Regions from separate parts of the Streptomyces sp. MMBL 11-1 genome, predicted to be linked through region 3. Evidence: riboswitches for the same ligand, from Rfam matches in the RefSeq annotation. Region 3 holds a riboswitch; each other region holds the start of a gene.
What was found. Region 3 has a riboswitch for cobalamin ahead of PSQ21_RS25015 (ribonucleoside-diphosphate reductase subunit alpha). Riboswitches for the same ligand answer to the same signal wherever they lie in the genome.

Region 1 (4,377 bases), 2.9 Mb from region 3:
CCCCGAGACCGTGCTGCCCAAGGCCATCAACACCGTGCCGTGGCGCATCGCCGTCTTCTACGTCGGCGCGCTGATCATGATCCTCTCGGTCGTGCCCTGGTCCACCTTCGAACCCGACGCCTCCCCGTTCGTGAAGGCCTTCGAGGAGATGGGGCTCGGCGTCGGCGCCGCGGTCGTCAACTTCGTCGTCCTCACCGCCGCGCTCTCCTCCTGCAACTCCGGCATGTACTCCACCGGCCGCATGCTCCGCGACCTCGCCCTCAACGGCCAGGGCCCCCGCGCCTTCGCCCGGCTGACGAAGAACGGCCTGCCGCTGGCGGGCACCACGTTCTCCGCCGCCCTGATGCTCGTCGGCGTGTGGATCAACTACCAGTGGCCGGGCAAGGCGTTCACCTACGTCGTCTCCTTCGCGACCATCTCCGGCATGTGGGCCTGGATCATGATTCTGATCAGCCAGATCCGCTACCGCCGCGCGGCCGACGCCGGTCTGCTCCCGCCGTCCTCGTTCAAGGCCCCCGGAGCCCCGTACACGAGCTGGTTCGCGCTCCTGTTCATCGGCCTGGTCATCGTGATGATGGCGATCGACGGGGACACCAGGATCTCGCTCTACTGCGCACCGCTGTGGGCGCTCATCCTCTTCGTCTCCCACCGGGCGCTCCGGTCACGCACCCCCGAGGAGAAGGCCACCGCCGGCAACCCCTGACCCGAGGGCAGGCCCCACACCGCCCTCCTCCCGGACCGCCCCCGGCCGCCCCAACGGCCGACGGCGTCCAGCATGCGGGCCCCCGCGTACCACCCATCGGTACGCCGGGGGCCCGCTGCTTATCCTGGCGCCATGCTGACCATCACCCAGGCGCTCCACGACCAGATCGTCGCCCACTCCCGCGCCGACCACCCCGACGAGGCGTGCGGAGTGGTCGCGGGCCCGGCCGGGACGGACCGCCCCGAGCGCTTCATCCCGATGCTCAACGCCGCCCGCTCGCCCACGTTCTACGAGTTCGACTCGGCCGACCTCCTCAAGCTCTACCGCGAGATGGACGACCGCGACGAGGAGCCCGTGATCGTCTACCACTCGCACACGGCGACCGAGGCCTACCCCTCCCGCACCGACGTCACCTACGCCAACGAACCAGGAGCCCACTACGTCCTGGTCTCCACCGCCGACACCGACGACGCCGGACCCTTCCAGTTCCGCTCGTACCGCATCGTGGACGGCGAGATCACCGAGGAGGACGTACGGGTCGTCGAGGCGTACTGACCCACCCGGGTGCCCCCACAGGGCCCCGCACGGGTCTGGCACACTGCCCCCAGACCCAACAAGGCAGCAGGAACCAGGAAGCCGGTGCGAATCCGGCACGGTCCCGCCACTGTGACCGGGCCCCCTCCCACGCGGACGACTCCCCAGCGGACGACGACGCACCGGAGGGCGGCCCGGAAGTCAGGAACTGGCCCGCCGCCTTCTCGCATCGACCAGGGGACGCGGAAATCCCCCGGAGAGGCCACGCCATGCCCCGGCGCACCCCCGCGCTCATAGCCGCCGCCGTGCTGCTCCCGCTCGCCCTCACCGCCTGCTCCACCCCGGACGGCGGCGACACCGCCACCACCGGGGACAAGGCCGCGGCCAGGAGCGACGGCTTCCCGTACACCGTCAAGAACTGCGGCGTCACCACCACGTACACGGCCCCGCCGCGACGCGTCGTCACCATGAACCAGCACGTCACCGAGATCATGCTGGAACTGGGCCTGGCGAAGTCCCTCGTCGGCACCGCCTACCTCGACGACCAGGTCCTGCCGAAGTACGCGAAGGACTACGCGTCCGTCCCGGTCATCGCGAAGGAGTACCCCTCCTACGAGCAGGTCCTCGCCGCCAACCCCGACTTCGTCTACGGCGGCTACGCCAGCGCGTTCGCGGCAGGCGACGGGCGCGGGCGCGAGGCGCTGAAGAAGTCCGGCATCGAGACCCGCCTCAACGCCGAGAGCTGCACCAAGGGCGACCAGCCCATGGACACCCTCTACGAGGAGATCCGCGAGGTCGGCCGCACCTTCGGCGTCAGCGACCGCGCCGAGGCCTGGATCAAGCGGGCCGAGGCCGACAACGCCGCCACCGCCGAGAAGCTCGCCGGCCTGAAGCCCGTCTCCGTCTTCGTCTACGACAGCGGCGACAAGACCGCGTTCACCGCCGGCGGCGAAGGCATCGGCAACGAACTGATCGAGCGGGCCGGCGGCACCAACGTCTTCGCCGACCTCGACAAGCCCTTCGGCGACGCCTCCTGGGAGAACGTCGTCGCCCGCAGGCCCGAGGCGATCGTGATCTACGACTACGGGGCCACCACCGTCGAACAGAAGAAGAAGCGCCTCCTCACCGACCCGGCCCTCGCCGACATCCCGGCCATCAGGAACAAGCGCTTCGCGGTCATGCCGCTCTCCGACGCGGTCCTCGGCGTCCGCGTCCCCGCCGCCGTCGACAAGCTCGCCGCCCAGCTCCACCCGGGGGCCACCACCCCGTGAGCTGCCGCACCGCCGCACCGCGACGGCCGCTCCGCTACACCCTGGTGCTCGGCGCCCTCGCCGTGCTCCTCGCCGCCGCCGTCATCGCCGCACTCGCCCTCGGCTCCGTCCGCATCCCGCCCGGCCAGGTCCTCTCCATCCTGACCGGGCGGGCGGACGCGAGCCCGTTCCGCACGATCGTCCTGGACGTCCGCCTTCCCCGGGTGCTGCTCGGCATCGTCGTCGGCGCCGGACTCGCCGTCATCGGCACCGTCCTCCAGGCCCTCGTACGCAACCAGCTCGCCGACCCGTTCCTCCTCGGCGTCTCCTCCGGGGCCTCCACCGGCGCCGTCCTGGTGATCGTCCTCGGCATCGGCGCGACCCTCGCCACCACCGTCACCATCCCCGCCGCGGCCTTCGCCGGTGCGCTGCTCTCACTGCTCCTCGTCTACACCCTGGCGCGCGGCGGAGGCGGCCTCGCCACCAACCGGCTCGTCCTCGCCGGGGTCGCCGTCTCCTACGTCCTCTCCGCCCTGACCAGCCTGATCCTGGTCACCTCCGCCCGCGCCGACCACCTCCAGGAAGTTCTCTACTGGACCCTCGGCGGCCTCGGCGCGGCCCGCTGGGACATGCTCGCGCTCCCCGCGGTCACCCTGGCCGTCGGCACCGCCGTACTCCTCACCCTGGCCCGGCCGCTCGACCTGCTCCTGGTGGGGGAGGAGGGCGCGACCGTCCTCGGCCTCGACACCGCCCGCTTCCGGGCCGCCGTCTTCGTCCTCGCCTCCCTCATGACCGGGGCGCTCGTCGCGTACAGCGGGGCGATCGGCTTCGTCGGGCTGATGGTCCCGCACATGGCCCGGATGGCCGTCGGCGCCGCGCACCGGGCACTGCTCCCGGTCGTCGCCCTCGGCGGAGCGGTGTTCCTGGTCCTCGCCGACCTGGCCGCCCGGACACTCGCCGCCCCGCAGGACATCCCGGTCGGCGTCCTCACCGCGCTGACCGGCGGCCCGTTCTTCCTCTGGATGCTCCGCCGCCGCCCCGAGGGAGCACCCGCATGACGACGTCACCCGTAGAGGGAGCCCGCCCATGACCACGCTGCGCACCGAGGGACTCTCGTACGGCGTCGGCGAGGGCCGCCACCTCGTCGACTCCGTCGACCTCACGGCCGCCGACGGCGAGACCGTCGGCCTCGTCGGCCCCAACGGCAGCGGCAAGACCACCCTCCTGCGCTGCGTCTACGGCACCCTGCGCCCCACCCACGGCCGCGTCCTCCTCGACGGCGACGACCTCGCCGCCCTCCCCGTGAAGGCCCGCGCCCAGCGCATCGCCACCGTCCCGCAGGACGGCCACGCCGGCTTCGAGCTCACCGTCGGCCAGGTCGTCGCGATGGGCCGCGCCCCGCACAAACGGTTCTGGGAGGCGGACACCGCCGCCGATGCCGCCCTGGTCGCCGACGCCCTCGCCCGGGTCGGCATCGCCGCCCTCGCCCCCCGTACGTTCGCCTCCCTCTCCGGCGGCGAACGCCAGCGCGCCCTGGTCGCCCGCGCCCTGGTCCAGCGGCCGTCGCTCGTCGTCCTGGACGAGCCGACCAACCACCTGGACATCCGCTACCAGCTGGAGATCCTCTCCCTGGTCCGCGACCTCGGCACCACCAGCCTCCTCGCCCTGCACGACCTCAACCTCGCCGCGTACTACTGCGACCGCCTCTACGTCCTCAAGGACGGCCGCGTCATCGCCTCCGGCACCCCGAAGGAGGTGCTCACGGCCGAGCTGCTGGGCGAGGTGTACGGCGTCGCCGCCGAGGTCAGCACCCACCCGAAGACCGGCGCCCCCACGGTCGTCTACCTGCCGGAAGGGCTCACCCACCCCGCGCTGTCCACATAGCGGTCG
Region 2 (4,377 bases), 1.4 Mb from region 3:
ACGCGGCCGACGGCACACCCGCGTGGCGCTACCCCGCCGGCAGCGGCGGAGAGGACCTCACCTCACTGCCCTACGCCGAACTGGACACCAGGCACGTCTACACCACCTCGACCGACGGCACCGGTGTCGACGTGCTCGATCTCGGCGATGGAAAGCGGGTGGCGAGGCTGCCGGGCCGCACGGGGTACCTGTCGGCCGCCGCCCGGGTCCACCAAGGACAGCTCTTCGTCTCCTACGTCGCGGAGGGCGGGCCGGCCGAGGCCGGGGACGTGTTCCTCCGCGCGTACTCCGTCAAGGACCGCGAGAAGCAGTGGGAACGCGCGATGCCCTCCGCGCAGGCCCAGTCGTTGGACATCGCGGGCGACCGTCTCTGGGTGACCGGCGGGGACACCCGCACCCTGGACCCGAAGACCGGCGAGGACCTGGACAGGGTCTCCGACCACTGTCCCCGTCCGAGGCGGGGGGACCCGTACGTCGCCTGTCTGGACGCGGTGCGGGAGACCCGAACGCTCAGGAAGGTCAGCGACACACGTGTCGACATGCTGCACGGCGCGCGGCACGAGAAGGTGGTGTTCGTACGAGGCAGGGGTACGGCGAAGGGCTCCGCGTACCTCAGCGCGCTCGACCCGCGGACCTGGCGCGAGCAGTGGTCGCTGCCCTGGAACGGCGAGGACTCCGTCATCGTGGCCGGTGACCGGGTCCTGGTGATCGGGGCCGGCGAGCTGCGGGGATTCGACCTGGAGCAGGGCACGGCCGTGGCGAGCCGGTCCACGCTCCGCGGCTGGCCCCGGGAGGGAGAGGCCGTCGACGCTCCCTCGATGCGGCCGTCCAGCGTCCTGGTGTCCGGCGGCTCCTTCTACCTGACCTTCGAGGACGGCACCCTTCTGTCCGCCCCCGTTCCCTGAGCCGGTGACCCGGGACCGGGTGGGTGGGGCGCCGGCGGCGGCCGGGGCCCGCGGCCCCTTCTCCACCGCGCCACCGCCCTGCCCGCGCACCTGGCCGGACGTCCCGGCAGGACCGCCTCGTCCCGTTCCTGGCATGATCGGCCGACATGAGCGACGCACCCCGCCACCTCCTCGTCATCGGCATGGGCGCCGGCGACCCCGACCACCTGACCCTCGCCGCGGTGAAGGCCATGCGCCGGGCCGACGTCTTCTTCGTGGTCGGCAAAGGCAAGGAGAAGGAGTCCCTCACCCGGCTGCGGCGGGACATCCTCGACGAACACCTCACCGGCCCCTACCGCGTCGTCGAGGCCGAGGACCCGTGGCGGGACCGCACCCAGCAGGACGGCGGGCGCTACACCTCGGCGGTGCGCGACTGGCGTCACCGCCGCGCCCACATCTGCGAACGCCTGATCATCGAGGAACTCGCGCCGGGACAGTGCGGAGCCTTCCTGGTGTGGGGCGACCCGTCCCTGTACGACAGCACCCTCGCGATCCTCGACGACATCCGGGGCCGGGGCACGGTGGAATTCGGCCATGAGGTGATCCCCGGCATCAGCAGCGTCTCCGCCCTCGCCGCACGCCACGGCGTCACCCTGAACCGGGTCGGCCGCCCCATCCACATCACCCCCGGCAGGCGTCTCGCCCAGGGCTTTCCCGAGGACGACGGCGACATCGTCGTGATGCTCGACGGCCACGAGAGCTTCACCCACCTGACGGGCAGGGGCCTGTGGATCCACTGGGGCGCGTACATCGGCACCCCCGACGAGATCCTGGTCTCCGGCCCGCTCGACGAGGTCGCCGGCCGGATCAGGCGGCTGCGCGCGGAGGCCCGCGAACGGCACGGCTGGATCATGGACACCTATCTGCTGCGCCGACCGCCCGGCACGGGCGGCGACTGACGGCCGATGGCGGACGGGCCCACGTCGAGGCGCGGGCGGCGAGGGTCTCCGCACCTCGTCGTCGGACCCGACAGCGGTCCCGGGAGTGCTCAGCGCCGGGTCTCGTGCGCCCTGATCACGCCGAGCCCGTGCCCCAGGCTCGGGCATTCGGCGGTGAGGTCGTCGCCCCGCACCAGGTAGTCGTGCACCCGGCCGTCCGCCGGCCGTTCGATCGCGCGATACAGCGTGCCGTTCACGGTGATCGTCCAGTCGTCGCCGTCCTGGGCCCACCCGACTGTCTTCTTCATCTGGCGTTTTCCGTTTCCTCGGTCGGCCTCGCCGTGGGTCGGCGGCCGTGTAGTGGGAAGAAGAACGGCTTGTGACGCTCGGTGGTTCCGCAGTCCCTACGCCATTCGGTTACATCTGTGTCACTGTCACGCCCAGTGGACGCGCCTGACCTGACCAGCGGTCAGCACGCGGCCGACGAACGGCCGAACGAGCGGAAAACGGGCGTGGCAGGCCGCGGTGCCCCGCCGCGACGGAGTCCGACCCGGGGACGGGAGCGCTCGCCGCCCCGTCGCCCCGTGGCACCATCCGAAGTGTGAACAACAGTGCGCACGGGCCGGGCGTCCGTCTAGGCTGACCGGCGCAGCTGGTTCGCCCTGTCCGCCAGGCAGGGTGTCGTAAGAGGGAACCCGGTGGGAATCCGGGACTGCCCCGCAGCGGTGAGTGGGAACGACCGCCGTCATACGCACTGGGCCCGGCCGGGTCTGGGAAGCGACGGTCATTAGGTGTCTGCCCCGGCAGACGTGCCCGCGAGTCCGAAGACCTGCCCGTTGCCCGCACGCGACCGTTCGCGTGCGGAGATCTCGGTGACCTCGTGGGCGGGTCGGCGTGACCAGCGGGCGGACGGACACGGTTCTACGTGTTCCGGTCTCCGCCCGACGTGTCATCCCCTCGCGTTCGCGTCCCGTCCCGGGATCTGTCCCGCAGACACGCTCGCGAAGGAGAGTCACGTGACAGCGAAGCCCGCAGCCGCGGCAGCACAGACCACCGTGTACGGCTACCCCCGCCAGGGCCGGAACCGCGAACTGAAGAAGGCCATCGAGGGTTACTGGAAGGGCCGCGTCGACGCCGACGCCCTCCGGGAGACCGCCGCCGAGCTGCGCCGGGGAACCTGGCGGCAGCTCGCCGAGGCCGGAGTCCACGAGGTGCCGACCGGTGACTTCTCGTACTACGACCATGTCCTGGACACCAGCGTCATGGTCGGCGCAGTCCCCGAGCGGCACCGCGAGGCCGTCGACGCCGACGCCCTCGACGGCTACTTCGCCATGGCCCGGGGCACACAGGACGTCGCCCCGCTGGAGATGACGAAGTGGTTCGACACGAACTACCACTATCTGGTACCTGAGTTGGGCCCGGACACGGTGTTCTCCGCCGACTCCGCCAAGCAGGTCGCGGAGTTCCAGGAGGCGCTGGCCCTCGGTCTCACGCCCCGACCGGTGCTGGTCGGACCCATCACCTATCTCCTGCTCGCCAAGGCGGCTCCCGGCGTGGCGGTGGACTTCGAGCCGCTGACCCTCCTGGACCGGCTGCTCCCCGTGTACGCGGAGGTCCTCGCCGACCTGCGCGCGGCGGGCGCCACGTGGGTGCAGCTCGACGAACCCGCGCTCGTCCAGGACCGCACCCCTGCCGAGTTGAACGCCGCCGCCCGCGCCTACCGCGAGCTCGGCGGACACGCCGACCGGCCCCGACTGCTGGTCGCCTCCTACTTCGGGCGGCTCGGCGAAGCGCTGGCGGTCCTGGCCAAGGCCCCCGTCGACGGGCTGGCCCTGGACTTCACCGAGTCCGGCGCGGGGAACCTCGACGACCTCGCGGCGGCCGGCGGGCTGCCCGGCAAACGGCTGGTCGCCGGTGTCGTGAACGGCCGCAACATCTGGATCAACGACTACGAGAAGTCGCTCGCCACCCTCGGCACTCTCCTCGGCCTCGCCGACCGGGTCGACGTCTCCGCCTCCTGCTCCCTCCTGCACGTCCCGCTGGACGCCGACGCCGAGCAGAGCATCGATCCGGGCATCGCCCGCTGGCTCGCCTTCGCCCAGCAGAAGACCCAGGAAATCGTCGTCCTGGCCCGTGGTCTGGGCGGCGGCACGGACACCATCGCGGCCGAACTCGCCGCCAACCGCGCCGACCTGGCCTCCCGCACCGACGCGGCGCTCACCCGCGACCCGGCCGTCCGCGCCCGTGCGGCGGCCGTCACCGACGCGGACGGCCGCCGCTCCCAGCCGTACCCGGAACGCGCCGCCGTCCAACGCGCCCACCTCGGACTGCCGCTGCTGCCGACGACCACCATCGGCTCCTTCCCGCAGACCACCGAGGTGCGCACCGCACGCGCCGACCTGCGGGCGGGGCGGATCGACGAGGCCGGATACGAGGAGCGCGTCAAGAACGAGATCCGCGAGGTCATCTTCTTCCAGGAGAAGGCCGGACTGGACGTCCTGGTGCACGGCGAGCCCGAACGCAACGACATGGTCCAGTACTTCGCCGAGCAGCTC
Region 3 (4,377 bases):
GGTCGAGTCGTTCGTGGCGATCATGGCGATGATCGCCGCCTGCATCATCGACCCCGGCCTCTACTTCGCCATCAACGCACCCGCCGGCGTGATCGGCGACAGCGTCCAGTCCGCCTCCCAGGCCGTGGCCAACTTCGGCTTCACCATCACCCCGGACGCCCTGGCCCAGGCCGCCAAGGACGTCGAGGAGGCGAGCCTGCTCTCCCGGACCGGGGGCGCGCCCACGTTCGCGCTCGGCATGGCGGAGATCTTCTCCGCGGTGGTCGGCGGGACCGCGATGAAGGCGTTCTGGTACCACTTCGCCATCATGTTCGAGGCGCTCTTCATCCTCACCACCGTGGACGCCGGGACCCGGGTCGGACGCTTCATGCTCCAGGACATGCTGGGCAACGTCCACAAGCCGTTCCGTGAGGTGAGCTGGAAGCCGGGTGTCTGGTTCGCCAGCGCCGTCGTGGTCGGCGGCTGGGGCTACTTCCTCTGGGTCGGCGTGCACGACCCGCTGGGCGGCATCAACCAGCTCTTCCCGCTCTTCGGCATCGCCAACCAGTTGCTGGCCGCCGTCGCCCTGGCCGTCTGCACCACCCTGCTCGTCAAGTCCGGCCGCCTGAAGTGGGCGTGGGTCACCGCGGTCCCGCTCGCCTGGGACGTGGCGGTCACCCTCACCGCGAGCTGGCAGAAGATCTTCTCCGACGACGTCAAGATCGGCTTCTTCGCCCAGCGCGACAAGTACCAGGCGGGCATCGACGCGGGCGAGGTGCTGGCCCCCGCCAAGAGCATGGACGACATGCGGACCGTCGTCACCAACTCCACCGTCGACGGGGTGCTGAGCGCGCTCTTCGCGCTCCTCATCATCGTGGTGCTCGTGGACGCCGGGCGGGTCTGCTACAAGGCCATCCGCGACCCGGAGAGCGTCAAGCTCCACGAGGCGCCGTACGTCGAGTCCAAGCTCGTCGCCCCGGCCTCGCTCTTCGCGACCAAGGAGGAGAAGGCCGAACTCGCCTCCGCCGGCGTCGGCCCCGAGGGCGGCATCCGCAAGGAGGCGGCGGGGACGGGGAGCCGGACATGACGGTCGCGGACGTACGCCGGGTGGCTGCCCGGATCCGTTGGTACGTCCGTGAGCTGACCGGCGAGTCCACGTACGACCGCTATGTGGCGCACGCGAGGGCCCACGATCCGGACGCCCCGGTGATGGACCGTCGCGCCTTCGAACGCAGCCGCACGGACGCCCGCGAGGCGGACCCCCGCGAAGGCTTCCGCTGCTGCTGAACACCGCACCACCGGCGCACCGGGCCGCCGCACCCCTTCCAGAAGGTGCGGCGGCCCCTTTTCGCGCCCACGCGCGGGCCCGGGACCCGCTCGGTCTCCCGATGCGCGGAGACCTCACCGTACGAAAGGATGCGCCCATGACCTCGCACCCCCGGCTCCGGCCCGCGCTCACGGCCCTGGCACTGACACTCACCCTGGCCGCGACGGGCTGCGGCACCGAGGTGGCGTCCGACGCGCGGGCGACGGGGAGCGCCTCGGCGGCCCCGGTGCCCGACCGGGCGGAGCTGGAGGCGCGGGCCCTGGCCGTACAGACCGTCGCTGAGCATGTGTGGGTGACCGAGGTCCCGGGGTACACCCTGGCCCGCCAGTCGGTGGGGGTGATCGGCGACGACGGGTTCGGCAGCGTCTACACCACGCCCGACGGCGGGCAGCTCCACCTGCGGGTGGAACGCCGGGCCCACGCCGGGGCCGACTGCAGGAAGGACCCCGCGCCCGCCGGCGACGAGGGGCCCCTGGTGACGTGCGAGCGGGACGGCGGACAGTGGTACCGGGCCACGGAGTCGGGCCACGCCTACGCCCGGGAGAAGGGCGGACTCGTGGTCACCGTGAGCGGGGCGCGCGAAGAGGTGGACCGGGCGACCCTGCGGTCGGCGGCGCGGGCCGCCCACCGCGCCGACGACCACGAGCTGGACCAGGTCCTGCCGCCGGCCGGGGAGGCTCCCGGTCAACGGCCGGCCGGGGAGGTCCCCGGGGACCGGCCGGCCGGGGAGGCTCCCGGGGAGCAGCCGGTCGAGCGCGGCGACCTGCCGCCGGTGGGCGACGGCGCCCCCAACAACGATGTGGGAGCGAGCGGCTGACGGATCTGCCGGTCAGGGCGGGCGCGGGAGATGCCCTCGTGCGGACGCGCGCGTCGAGTGCGCCCGGTCCGCCGACGGCGTACGGGCGCCGGCGCCGCCGACACGGCCGGCCGTGCCCGGAGCCCATAGGATCTACCGTCGGCCCGGCTTCGCGCAGCCCCTAGGACGGTTCGCACAGCCCCTCGGACCGTTCGCGCGGCCCCTCGAAGGGGTCGGGGAACCGGTGCCGGGACCACGGCCCATGGCCTTCCGGCCGAAGCCGGGGGCGCCCGCCTGAGAGACGCCCTGAATCCCCGCGACACAACATGTGGGGGCCGCTTCATCCGGCGGCCCCCACATGTATGCTCGACCTCGCTGTCGCCGCAGGGGAATCCGGTGCGAATCCGGAACTGTCCCGCAACGGTGTGATCGGTGTGCTTTTGCGCACCCACAAGTCCGAAGACCTGTCGACAGCGCGTCCGGCTCGACCGAACCGGACGCCAGACGTCCGGGTCTCGCGGATAGGCCGGTGGACGCCGTCAGCCGTGCTGCCCTGCCCCGGGTCTCGCGCTGCCCGGCTCCCCTGCCTTCCGCCGGCCCCTGCCGAGCGAGGGAAAGCCCAGTGACCATCGCGCCCGCCGATCCGGTTTCAGCCACCGGATCCGCTGCCTCCACCACGTCCGGCGAAGGCACGAACGACGGACCCGGGACCGCCCTGCTGCGGACCCTGACCGACCTCACCGTCGATCTTCCCGACACCGACCCCGGCCGGGTCGCCGCCGCCGCGCTGCGCGGGCGCAACGCCCGTTCCGACGAGGCCGAGCTGCGCTCGCTGGCCACCGAGGCCGCCGCCGGGCTGATCTCCGAGGACCCGGCGTACTCCCGGCTGGCCGCCCGGCTGCTGACCCGCACGATCGCGGACGAGGCGGCGGGCCAGGGCGCGACGTCCTTCTCCGCCTCGGTCGCCGTGGGCCACCGCGAGGGCCTGATCGCGGAGCGCACCGCCGCGTTCGTCGCGCTCCACTCCGCCGCCCTCGACCGGCTGGTCGAGCAGGCCCTGGCGGACGCCGCCGACGACCGCTTCGGCTACTTCGGCCTGCGGACGCTGCACAGCCGCTACCTGCTGCGCCACCCGATCACCCGCCAGGTCATCGAGACCCCGCAGCACTTCATGCTGCGCGTGGCCGCCGGTCTCGCCGAGGACGACTCGGCGCGGGCGCTGGACGAGGTCGCCGCGCTGTACGGGCTGATGAGCCGGCTGGACTACCTCCCCTCCTCCCCCACGCTCTTCAACTCCGGCACCCGGCACCCGCAGATGTCCTCCTGCTATCTGCTGGACTCGCCGAAGGACGAGCTCGACTCGATCTACGACCGCTACCACCAGGTGGCGCGGCTCTCCAAGCACGCGGGCGGCATCGGTCTGTCGTACTCCCGCATCCGCGCACGGGGTTCGCTGATCCGGGGCACCAACGGGCACTCCAACGGCATCGTGCCGTTCCTCAAGACGCTGGACGCCTCCGTCGCGGCGGTGAACCAGGGCGGCCGGCGCAAGGGCGCGGCGGCGGTCTACTTGGAGACCTGGCACGCGGACATCGAGGAGTTCCTGGAGCTCCGCGACAACACGGGCGAGGACCAGCGGCGTACGCACAACCTCAACCTGGCGCACTGGATCCCGGACGAGTTCATGCGCCGGGTCGACGCGGACACCGAGTGGTCGCTGTTCTCCCCGGCCGACGTGCCCGAGCTGGTCGACCTGTGGGGCGACGCGTTCGACGCGGCCTACCGGGCGGCCGAGGCCAAGGGCCTGGCCCGCAGGACGATCCCCGCGCGTGAGCTGTACGGCCGGATGATGCGGACGCTCGCGCAGACCGGCCAGGGCTGGATGACGTTCAAGGACGCCTCCAACCGGACCGCGAACCAGACCGCCGAGCCGGGCCGGGTCGTCCACTCCTCGAACCTGTGCACCGAGATCCTCGAAGTCACCGACGACGGCGAGACGGCCGTCTGCAACCTGGGCTCGGTCAACCTCGGCGCGTTCGTGGCGGACGGCTCGATCGACTGGGACCGCCTGGACGCCACGGTCCGCACCGCCGTGACCTTCCTGGACCGGGTCGTCGACATCAACTTCTACCCGACCGAGCAGGCCGGGCGCTCCAACTCCCGCTGGCGGCCGGTGGGCCTGGGCGCGATGGGCCTCCAGGACGTCTTCTTCCAGCTGCGGCTGCCGTTCGACTCCCCCGGGGCCCGCGCGCTCTCCACGAAGATCTCCGAGCGG
Region 4 (4,377 bases), 4.2 Mb from region 3:
CCTCGATCCGCTCACCGAGCACCTGGAACCCGCCGCAGATCCCCAGCACCGGCCGGCCCTCCGCCGCCCGCCGTACCAGCGCCTCCGCGAGGCCCCGCTCGCGCAGCCAGGCCAGCGCCCTCACCGTCCCGCGCGTCCCGGGCACGATCACCAGGTCCGCGTCGGCCAGCTCCTCCGCCCGGTCCACGAACCGCACGACGACGCCCGGTTCGGCGGCCAGCGCGTCCACGTCCGTGAAGTTCGACATGAGCGGCACCGCGCAGACCGCCACCCGCAGCACGTCCTCGCCGTGCGGGCGAGCCACGACCGACTCCCGCACCGCACCCCGCAAGGACACCCGCAGGCCGTCCTCCTCGTCGATGCCGAGCCCGTGGGCGAACGGCAGCACCCCGTACGTCCGCCGCCCGGTCAGCCCGTACAGCATGTCCAGGCCCGGCTCCAGCAGGGAGACGTCGCCCCGGAACTTGTTCACCAGGTAGCCCGCGACCAGCGCCTGGTCCTCGGGGCCCAGCAACGCCGTTGTTCCGAAGAACGACGCGAAGACCCCGCCCCGGTCGATGTCCCCGACCACCAGCACGGGGAAGCGGGCGGCCCGCGCGATCCCCATGTTCACGATGTCGGTGCGCCGGAGATTGATCTCGGCGGGGGAGCCCGCCCCCTCGCAGATCACCGCGTCGTACGTCGACCGCAGCTCCTCCAGGCAGTCCGTCACCGTGCCGAGCAGCGCCTCCTGACGGCCCCCGTGGTACCCCCGGGCGCTCATCTCGCCGACCGGCTTCCCCATCAGGACCACCTGGCTGGAGCGGTCGCTGCCGGGCTTCAGCAGCACCGGGTTCATCAGGGCCGTCGGCTCCACCCGGGCGGCCTGCGCCTGCATCGCCTGGGCCCGCCCGATCTCCGCGCCCTGTCGGGTCACGAAGGAGTTCAGGGACATGTTCTGGGCCTTGAAGGGCGCGACCTTCACGCCCCGGCGCTTAAGCCAGCGGCAGATGCCCGCCGTGACGACGCTCTTGCCCGCGTCCGATGTGGTGCCCGCGACCAGCAGTCCGCCGCTCATGCCCGCTCCCGTTCCCGTACCGCGTTCCGTCCCGGACCGTTCATGACCGTCCCCACTTCCGCCCCGTGACCGTCCGGCCCGCGACCAGCCGCCCCGCCACGCACACACCGAGGGCCAGCGTGCTCACCCGGCGCGACAGCCGTACCGCACGTTCGATGTCCGCTCCCCGCACGGCCCGCCCGGACTCCCCGTTCAGCACCGGCCGGTGCTCGACGCGCCCCGCGTACGCCAGCGTCCCGCCCAGCCGTACGCCGAGCGCACCCGCGAACGCTGCCTCCACCGGCCCCGCGTTCGGGCTCGGGTGACGCCCCGCGTCCGCCCTCCAGGCGCGTACGGCCTCCCGGGGCCGCCCACCGCCCGCCACGGCCAGCGCGGCCGTCAGACGGGCGCCGGGCCACCCCGCGAGGTCGTCCAGGCGGGCCGAGGCCCAGCCGTAACGGCGGTAGCGGGGGGACTTGTGGCCGACCATCGCGTCGAGCGTGTTCACGGCCCGGAAGCCGACGAGCCCCGGGACCCCGCCGATCGCCCCCCACACCAGCGCGCCGACAACGGCGTCCGAGGTGTTCTCGGCGACCGACTCGACGACCGCGCGGGCGATCCCGGGGCCGTCGAGGGAGTGCGGATCGCGACCGCACAGGTGCGGCAGCCGCTCCCGCGCGGCCTCCAGGTCCCCGGCGGCCAGGGCGCCGCCGATGGCGCGCGCCTCCCGGCCGAGCGACGTCCCCCCGACGACGGACCAGGCGGTGGCGGCGGTCAGCGCGACGGCGAGCGCGGGGCGGTCCCGGGTGGCGCGGGCGGCCAGCGCGGCGGCCCCGACGGCGCCGCCGGCGCACACGAGGGTGTGCAGGGCGCCCCGGCCCCGGTCGTCACGCCACAGCAGGGATTCGGCCCGCGCGGCTGCGCGGCCGAATCCGGCGACGGGATGGCCCCGACGGGGGTCGCCGAGCAGAGCGTCGGCGATCAGCCCGGCCGTGGCGCCGTACGCGAAGACGCGGTCGGCACGCACGGCTCAGCCCGTCGCGGGGAGAGGCGTTCCGGAAGGGGGATGAGGGGGGACAGGAAGCGGCACACGGCGGCCGGGCATGGCGTATGTCCTCACTCAGGGTCCGCGCCCTGGTTCGACGTGACCGGCGACGAGAGTCTCCTGGCTTCCGGATCCGCAGTTCCCCCGGCCTTCCAGCCCGTGTTCCGTGGGCCGTGACGTCCGGTGTGGGGGAGTGCTCCCCGGTGACAGTGGCGGGACCGCGCCGGATTCGCACCGGCTTCCTCTGCTGTCGCCGTAAATGGCTCCGGCAGTCCACCACGCCCCGCGAACAACCGTCAACTCGCTGTTGACCTGCGAGGCTCCACTGTGCGCAGACGCACATCGGGCCGGACACACGAGGGTGTGTCCGGCCCGAGGGAGAAGCGGGGTGCGGGGTCAGGCGACGATCAGGTAGATCCCGTACGCGACCGCCGCCACGCACGCCGCGAAGCAGACGTACGCCGCGGTGCGCGCCAGCGCGACCGACCCGCCGCCGGCGGCGCCGCTTCCGGCCGTGGCGGACTGCTTGGAGAGGGCGACGATGCCCAGGGTGAAGAGGCCGACCAGCGCGACGGTGACCACGAGGCTGACACCGAACACGGAGGCGAGGGCTGCCCAGTCGATTTTCATGCGGATCTGTCCTTACACCTTGGCCGGCGGCCGGGCCGGGTCGTCGGGCGACGAGGCCGGGGCCGGGATGGTGGTTGCGAGGTCGGCGGCCGGGGCGCCGGCGGGCGGCGGCTGGACCGCGGCGATGGCGGTGGTGACGACGCCCTGGGGCTCGCCCTCCCCGTCCGGGTCGTTGACGTTGGTGTGGTCCACCGGCTGGCGGCGCGAGGCCAGCCAGATGGCGAAGGAGCCGCCCACGAGCACGACCGCGGTGACGGTGATGCCCCAGGGGCCCTGCTTGGTCAGGAACTCGGCGCCCGCGCCGATCAGACCGGCCGCCGGGAGCGTCAGACCCCAGGCGACGAACATCCGGGTGGCGGTGGACCAGCGGACCACGCCCCCCTTGCGGCCGAGACCCGCGCCCATCACGGCGCCGGAGCAGGACTGGGTGGTGGAGAGCGAGAAGCCGAGGTGCGAGGAGGCCAGGATGACCGTCGCCGCGCTGGTCTGGGCGGCGAAGCCCTGCGGCGGCTGGAGGTCGGTCAGCCCCTTGCCCATCGTGCGGATGATGCGCCAGCCGCCGAGGTAGGTGCCGAGCGCGATGGCCACACCGGCGGAGACGATGACCCACAGCGGCGGGTTGGAGCCGGGGGCGAGGACGCCACTGGTGACCAGCGCCAGCGTGATGATGCCCATCGTCTTCTGGGCGTCGTTGGTGCCGTGGGCGAGCGAGACGAGACCGGCGGAGGCGATCTGTCCGGCCCGGTAGCCCTTGGCGGTCGACTTGAGCTGACCCTCGTCGGTGACGTTCCGGTTGATCCGGTACGTCAGCCGCGTGGCCAGCATCGCGGCGATACCGGCGACCAGCGGGGCGGCGATCGCCGGGAGCAGCACCTTGGTGACGACGGTGCCGCCGTTGATCGAGGACCAGCCCGCCGACATGACCGCGGCGCCGATCAGACCGCCGAACAGGGCGTGGGAGGAGCTGGAGGGCAGGCCGACCAGCCAGGTCAGGAGATTCCACAGGATGGCGCCGACGAGCGCCGCGAAGATGACCTCGGTTCTGATGCCGTCCTCGTTGACGATCCCGCCGGAGATCGTCTTGGCGACCTCCACCGACAGGAACGCGCCGATCAGGTTGAGAACGGCGGACATCGCCACCGCTGTCTTGGGTTTCAGGGCGCCGGTCGAGATGGTGGTCGCCATCGCGTTGGCGGTGTCGTGGAAACCGTTCGTGAAATCGAACACGAGAGCTGTCACGACCACAATCGCAAGCAGCAGCGTGATGTGTTCCATTTACCCAGGCAATCGTTCGACGTCAGTGGCACGTGGACCGTAGGCAACCTGGATGAACGGAAGGTGAACTGAGCGGGGCGCCACGGTGACCCCAAGCGGAGTGGGTTGCCTCCGCTTGTACGCGGGAGGGGCCGCGCGACGCCAGTGGGGCGGGATGTGGGCTGCCCTTTGCCACTAGTTGGCGAACATTTTGAACGGCTGTTCGGCACCCGGAAGAGACCCCCGTCACCTTCCCTGTGACGTTCCGGTTGCGCGTCCTGCCCTCTACGCTCGCCCCATGAGCGAGCAACAGCCGGAATCCGTCGGCCGGGCCTGGCTGGACGTCGTGGCAACGGCCCGCCGCAGCGCGGCGGACGGCCTGGTCGTCGGCACCTCGGGCAATGTCTCGGCC

Region 1: it holds a riboswitch for cobalamin, as region 3 does, so the genes downstream of both, PSQ21_RS11475 (ABC transporter substrate-binding protein) here and PSQ21_RS25015 (ribonucleoside-diphosphate reductase subunit alpha) in region 3, are expected to answer to the same signal.
Region 2: it holds a riboswitch for cobalamin, as region 3 does, so the genes downstream of both, metE (5-methyltetrahydropteroyltriglutamate--homocysteine S-methyltransferase) here and PSQ21_RS25015 (ribonucleoside-diphosphate reductase subunit alpha) in region 3, are expected to answer to the same signal.
Region 4: it holds a riboswitch for cobalamin, as region 3 does, so the genes downstream of both, PSQ21_RS05920 (cobalamin biosynthesis protein) here and PSQ21_RS25015 (ribonucleoside-diphosphate reductase subunit alpha) in region 3, are expected to answer to the same signal.

What each region holds. Positions count from the first base shown of each region.
Region 1 covers NZ_CP117709.1:2,674,115-2,678,491, reverse strand. Annotated here, with positions in the region: gene PSQ21_RS11485 (amino acid permease) at 1-703, shown strand, start outside; gene PSQ21_RS11480 (Mov34/MPN/PAD-1 family protein) at 836-1,258, shown strand; cobalamin riboswitch at 1,278-1,468, shown strand; gene PSQ21_RS11475 (ABC transporter substrate-binding protein) at 1,507-2,508, shown strand; gene PSQ21_RS11470 (FecCD family ABC transporter permease) at 2,505-3,545, shown strand; gene PSQ21_RS11465 (ABC transporter ATP-binding protein) at 3,574-4,371, shown strand.
Region 2 covers NZ_CP117709.1:7,002,923-7,007,299, forward strand. Annotated here, with positions in the region: gene PSQ21_RS30910 (protein kinase domain-containing protein) at 1-905, shown strand, start outside; gene cobF (precorrin-6A synthase (deacetylating)) at 1,052-1,843, shown strand; gene PSQ21_RS30920 (hypothetical protein) at 1,933-2,130, opposite strand; cobalamin riboswitch at 2,459-2,673, shown strand; gene metE (5-methyltetrahydropteroyltriglutamate--homocysteine S-methyltransferase) at 2,839-4,377, shown strand, end outside.
Region 3 covers NZ_CP117709.1:5,572,609-5,576,985, reverse strand. Annotated here, with positions in the region: gene PSQ21_RS25030 (carbon starvation CstA family protein) at 1-1,066, shown strand, start outside; gene PSQ21_RS25025 (YbdD/YjiX family protein) at 1,063-1,266, shown strand; gene PSQ21_RS25020 (hypothetical protein) at 1,404-2,123, shown strand; cobalamin riboswitch at 2,465-2,588, shown strand; gene PSQ21_RS25015 (ribonucleoside-diphosphate reductase subunit alpha) at 2,725-4,377, shown strand, end outside.
Region 4 covers NZ_CP117709.1:1,386,203-1,390,579, reverse strand. Annotated here, with positions in the region: gene PSQ21_RS05925 (cobyric acid synthase) at 1-1,057, opposite strand, end outside; gene PSQ21_RS05920 (cobalamin biosynthesis protein) at 1,098-2,063, opposite strand; cobalamin riboswitch at 2,195-2,326, opposite strand; gene PSQ21_RS05915 (hypothetical protein) at 2,478-2,711, opposite strand; gene PSQ21_RS05910 (inorganic phosphate transporter) at 2,724-3,986, opposite strand; gene PSQ21_RS05905 (class II aldolase/adducin family protein) at 4,264-4,377, shown strand, end outside.